2 regions of the Arvimicrobium flavum genome follow, and region 1 is predicted to be linked to the other one. Evidence: predicted binding sites of a transcription regulator. Region 1 holds the regulator's gene; the other holds the start of a gene.
The links. Region 1 encodes LexA, which represses DNA repair genes until DNA is damaged. Its sites were predicted from a motif close to TGTTCNNNNTGTGTTCNG; they were not measured.

Region 2: a site for LexA is predicted at 2,326-2,343, ahead of PD284_RS23020 (DNA recombination protein RmuC). Genes of this name have one in related genera too.

The regions. Positions count from the first base shown of each region.
Region 1 is NZ_JAQGPN010000001.1:3,299,401-3,302,399, reverse strand. It holds gene PD284_RS15900 (ComEC/Rec2 family competence protein) at 1-985, shown strand, start outside; gene lexA (transcriptional repressor LexA) at 1,302-2,015, opposite strand; gene PD284_RS15890 (IlvD/Edd family dehydratase) at 2,193-2,999, opposite strand, start outside.
Region 2 is NZ_JAQGPN010000001.1:4,767,206-4,770,204, reverse strand. It holds gene PD284_RS23035 (DUF6481 family protein) at 1-284, shown strand, start outside; gene sugE (quaternary ammonium compound efflux SMR transporter SugE) at 376-690, opposite strand; gene PD284_RS23025 (hypothetical protein) at 842-967, opposite strand; gene PD284_RS23020 (DNA recombination protein RmuC) at 1,064-2,293, opposite strand; gene def (peptide deformylase) at 2,397-2,927, shown strand; gene PD284_RS23010 (plasmid stabilization protein) at 2,990-2,999, shown strand, end outside.

The DNA.
Region 1 (2,999 bases):
CGTTTCGGTTCTGGTCATGCCGTTCGCAGTACTCGGCGTCGTTGCCATGCCGTTCGGCCTTGATGACCTGCCATTCGGCGTGATGGGGCAGGGCCTGCGGATGATGGTCGCCATCGCGCGGTGGTTTTCGGACCGCTCACCGATCGACGTGATCGGGATGATTGCTCCATCCGCCATCATCGCGCTCACTATCGCGCTGGTCCTCGCCACGCTGTTGACCACCTGGCTTCGGCTGCTGGCCGTCCCTTTCATCGCCGGCGGGCTGGTCCTGTGCTTCCTTCCTCCGACGCCCCGGCTGATCGTCTCGGAAGACGGGCGGCTGGCGGCGTTGCTGACGGAGGACGGACGCATCGCGCTCAACCGCTCAGGTCCGAACGATTTCACGCTCCGGAACTGGGAGTCGGCGATGGCGGCAAGCGGCGTGAGCAAGCCGATTCTGGTCGATCAGGCGGCCGACGGAGAGGCGTCCGCCATGCCTGCGGCCGGCGCAGACGATGTTGCGCGCTTCACCTGCACCAGATCGACCTGCGTGGCGCGACTCGACGGCGACCTCGTTGTCACGACGTCCGACCTGTCGATAGCACGCGCGGCCTGCGGCGATGCGGCGGTGCTGATCTTCGACGATCCGACCGTGGTCGACATTTGCCCGGCGACGGCTGGCCTTGTCATTACGCGTCGCGAGCTTGCACGTTGGGGCAGCGCGATGATCTTCCGCGAAACACTCCCCTCGCGCCGGAGCTATGCTGCTCCCAGCGACGATGCTGTCAGCGCCAATGCCGCCAATCCGCATGTCGCGCCAGGCTCGCAGGCGCTGCCCGTGGTTGAGTCGCAAAGATCAGGGCAACACGCCTATCGCGCCACCTTCGCGACTTTCGAGCCCTATCGCCCCTGGCACGTCCACCGACAATTTTCACGCGAGGCGAGAGGACTTCCGCCCTGGAAGCCGGACCCCGCGAAGGCAAAGCGCAAGCCCGCAGCAGGCTAGCGAACGCCAAGTCCAGCAGGCTCGCATCTCAGGTGCAGGGAAATGCCTGATACAAGCCCGGCGCGAGGGAGCCATTTGGGCGGCGGTTGGTCCAGGAGCGTCGGCGAGTGTAGCAAAGGCGCAGCGCCTAGGGCTGCGAAGTGCACTGATCAGGAGGAGGGGGCTCGCATTGCGATACGCGCCAGCGCCCAACTCAGCCCGCAAGGTTCCCGGAAAACAACCCTAACGGTCTGGGAAATGAAGAGCAATCCGCGCGTGCGCGCAACCAAGAGCCTCGCGCACGCGGGCGCAAGCGCCGACACATGCGTCGCCTCGCTCAGTATTTTCTGATCAGTCCGACCAGCTTGCCCTGCACCTTCACCCGATCCGGCCCGAAGATGCGTGTCTCGTAGGCCGGATTGGCGGCCTCCAGCGCGATCGATGCGCCCTTGCGACGAAACCGCTTCAGGGTCGCCTCCTCATCATCGACCAGGGCCACGACGATTTCGCCCGGATTGGCGTTGCTGGCATTCTTGATGATCACCGTATCGCCGTCCAGAATGCCGGCCTCGATCATCGAATCGCCCTTGACCTCCAGCGCATAGTGCTCGCCGCCGGAGAGCATTTCCGGGGGCACGGCGATGGAATGCGTCTTGTGCTGGATGGCGTCGATCGGCACACCCGCCGCGATGCGCCCCATTACGGGGATCGAGACGGCGGAGGATTCGTCGTCATTGCCGGCGATCGGCCGCTTGGGTGGTTCCGTCTTGCGGCCAAGGCTGCCCTCGATGACGCTCGGAGAGAATTTTCGGGGCTGGCCCAATCCGGGAGCCATGGCCTCGGGCAGCTTGATCACTTCGAGCGCGCGCGCCCGGTTAGGCAGACGGCGGATGAAGCCGCGCTCCTCGAGCGCCGTGATCAGGCGGTGGATTCCGGATTTCGATGCGAGGTCCAGCGCCTCCTTCATCTCGTCGAACGAGGGAGGGACGCCGGCTTCCCGGAGGCGCTGGTTGATGAACACCAGAAGTTCAAGTTGCTTGCGCGTCAGCATTTCGCGGCCCCTGTGAATCGCATCAAAACAAAACCAGAACAATCACTATCTGTTCCAGTTGTGTTCCGCAACTGTTTAAATTTTAATGAATGCGTTCAGAAAGCCGAAAGTTAGTTGTCGCGCGTTTGGTTCTCCCGTTCGCAATTGCGTGAAGAAGGCTATGGATGGTGGGCCGGTTCAGAACGATACCTTGCTCGGCTGAATGCGCGTCGCGCCGACGAGGAAGTCGAAGTCCACGCCCTGATGGGCTTGCTGGACCGAGTTGATGAACATGTGGCCGTAGCCCCTTTCGAAATACGGCGGGGGCAGCACCAGCTCTGCGTGGCGTCGCTGCAACTCGGCTTCGTCAACCTTGAGCTCCAGGCTGCGCGATGCGACGTCCAGAACGATCTCGTCCCCGGTGCGCACGAGGGCCAGAGGGCCGCCGATGGCGGATTCCGGCGATACGTGCAGCACCACCGTTCCGTATGCGGTGCCGCTCATCCGCCCATCCGAAATGCGCACCATGTCGGTCACGCCCTGTGCGAGCAGCTTGGCTGGGAGTGTCAGGTTGCCCACCTCCGGCATGCCCGGATAACCGACGGGGCCGGCGTTCAGCAGCACCAGCACGGTGTCCGCGTCGACCTCCAGGTCCGGATCATCGATGCGCGCGCGATAGTCGTCGGCGTTGTCGAAGACGAGCGCCTTGCCGCGATGACTCATCAGGCGTGGCGAAGCCGCCGATGGTTTGAGCACCGCGCCTTCAGGCGCGAGGTTGCCGCGCAGAACGACAATCCCGCCCAGTTCGGTGACGGGATCGTCGCGACGCCGGATCACGGCGTCGTCATAGCAATCGGCGCGCTTGAGCCTGTCCCCGATCGCAGCGCCTTCTACCGTGCGCGCGGAGAGGTCCAACCGGTCTTCGATGCGCTTCATCAGCGCGGCCAGGCCGCCGGCGTAGTAGAAATCCTCCATCAGGAAGCGGCCGGAAGGTTTGAGGTCGAC
Region 2 (2,999 bases), 1.5 Mb from region 1:
TCCTGGAGGCGCGCGCTATCCGTGAGGCCGAGAAGGCCCGCCTCAAGCAGGAGCGTCTCGCCCGCGAGGCTGCGGAAGCCGAGGCGCGCCGCCAGGCAGAGGAAGAGGCCCGTCTGAAGGCGGAAGCGGAAGCCGCAGAGCTTGCGCGCATCCGCGAGGCTGAGGAGACCGAGCGCCTCTCCGCGCAGTTCGCGCTGGAAGCTGCCCAGAAGGCGAAGCGCGACGCGCGCTACGCCGCGCGCAAGGCCCGCGGCGGTCGACTGCCTCCGGGCTTCAAGGCTTAAATCGCCTCTTGCAAAGCTGAATCAAGAACCGCGCGGGATCGACGATCTCGCGCGGTTTTCGCCGTTGTAGGGCTTGCGCCTGCAGTCGGGGCTACGCCACCAGCTTCAGGCCGAGGATGCCGCAAACGATCAGACCTATGCAGGCAAGCCTTAGCACCGTTGCGGGGTCGCCGAGCAGCCAAATGCCCAGCAGCGCCGTGCCGACCGTGCCGATGCCGGTCCACACCGCATAAGCCGTGCCGACTGGCAGGGTCTTCAGCGCGATGCCGAGTAGCCACAGGCTCACGATCATCGACAGTACGGTGAGAACAGTTGGAATCGGCTTGCTGAAGCCTTCGGTATACTTCAGGCCGATTGCCCAACCGATCTCGAAAAGACCTGCGAAGAAGAGGTAGGTCCACGCCATGGAACGCTCCGTGAAGGCGGGTCGTCCCGGCCGGATGAATGGAAAAAGCAGGGTCGTCCCTGCACGCCTCACCTAGGACGGGACCAATGGCAACGCAACCCCTGCCCGGTCATGCCTGATCGGGCCCGCCTGCACGTGCCCTTCGTCGCGGCTACTTCTCCTTTGAGCGGGTCGCCTGCACCGGAGGAGCCTTGGCTGCAGGCGTTGTCGCCGGCTTCTTGGCGTCCTTTTTGGGTTTGCGTGCTTCCTTGCCTGGTTTCATCGCGCCCTTGGCCATGATCGCCTCCTCAACTGAGCTGGCATGAGTGAAGCAAGACTCGTTTGCAAGGGCAAGTGACATCTGGCGTGGAGCGGCATGCTTGTCCGCCGCCGCCTACGCGTCGTCGACGACCCGCAGCCGCAGGTTGCCGGTTCGGCTCTCCGCGCTCACTTGAGCGTCCTCCGCGGATCCGTCCGCGACCTCGCCGAACTCCAGCGCCTCGATCTTGCGGCTGCGCTTCGTCACCTTTTCCGTCGACGTCAGGATCAGCTCGATGTCCTTCTGTGTCATCGAGAAATGCCCCTGCAGCTTTCGCACCCGATCGTCGAGACGCGACACGTCCTCCAGCAGGCGGATGACCTCGCCCTGGATGACATGCGCCTGTTCTCGCATGCGCGCATCCTTGAGGATCGCCTGCACGACCTGTATCGACAGCATCAGCAGCGACGGCGATACGATGACCACGCGCGAACGGTGCGCCTTCTGCACGATCGCCTCGAAGTTCTCGTGGATCTCGGCGAAGACGGATTCCGATGGCACGAACATGAAGGCCGTGTCCTGCGTCTCGCCTGCGACCAGGTATTTGTCGGAGATGTCCCGGATGTGGACCTCGATGTCCCTGCGGAACGCCTGCGAAGCGTATCTCTGGCTCTCTGCTCCATCGGCGGCGCGGATGGCGTTCCATGCCTCGAGCGGGAACTTAGCATCCACAACGAGCCCGGGCGCGCCGTTGGGCATCCGGATCAGGCAGTCCGGCCGGTTGCCGTTCGACAGGGTCGCCTGGAATTCGAAGGCGCCGCTCGGCAACCCGTCGGCGACGATCGCCTCCATGCGCGATTGGCCGAACGCGCCGCGCGTCTGCTTGTTGGAGAGGATTGCCTGCAGTTCGACGACCTGGCCCGCCAGCGACTGGATGTTGCCCTGCGCCTTGTCGATGACGGCCAGCCGCTCCTGCAGCCTGGTCAGGCTCTCATGCGTCGACCTGGTCTGTTCGGTCATCGTCTGGCCGATGCGTCCGGTCATGGCGTCGAGGCGCTGGCCGATCGATTGGTTGAGTTCGGCCTGCCGCGCGCCGAACACCTCGGCGATGGCGCCGAGCCTGCCCTGAAGTTCCGACTGCGCCTGGAGGATGCCCGCCATGCGCACATCCGCCTCGCGGGCGCGCTGCGCCGCTTCCCCGGCCGCCGCCACCCGCGCCCCGGAGGAGCGCCACAGCGCCACGGCGAAAATGACGAGCAGGGCCAGGAGAAGCGCAAGCGCGGCAGCCGCCGCCTGACCGAGGCTGATCGCGGACGCGCCGAGGCGAATTAACGGTTCCGACAGAACTGCGCTCACTCCATCCATGGGGCGAGCATAGCAGATTCGTCAGCCGCGAACAGATCAAAACGTGAACATTCGGCTGTCCGCCCTGTTGACGCCTTGCCGGCGAACGCCTAGGTGAGGCGACATGTCGATCCGGCCTCTCATCATCCTTCCCGATCCGATCCTCCGTCAGGTCTCGCAACCCGTCGCGACAGTGGACGACGCGGTGCGAAAGCTTTCCGAGGACATGCTTGAGACCATGTACGATGCGCCGGGCATCGGGCTTGCCGCAATCCAGATCGGCGAGCCGCTGCGCATGCTGGTCATCGACGTGTCCAAGGACGACGAGGCCAAGGCGCCGCAGGTCTTCATCAATCCGGAGATTGTCGAGCAGTCCGATGACCGCTCCGTCTACGAGGAGGGATGCCTGTCGATCCCCGACTACTACGCCGAGGTCGAGCGTCCTGCCGGCGTGCGCGTGCGATTTATCGATCAGCTCGGGAAGCAGCAGGAGGTGATGGCCGACGGCTTGCTCGCCACCTGTCTGCAGCATGAGATCGACCATCTGAACGGCGTTCTCTTCATCGACTACATTTCCAAGCTCAAGCGCGACATGGTCGTGCGGAAGTTCAAGAAGCTGGCGCGCGACCGCGTCCCCGAGCGGATGGTCGGATAAGTTTTCACGTGTTTGCGCCCGGTCGCTTCGTTTGATATCATTGATATCAATTGGAGGTTCCGATGGGCGACA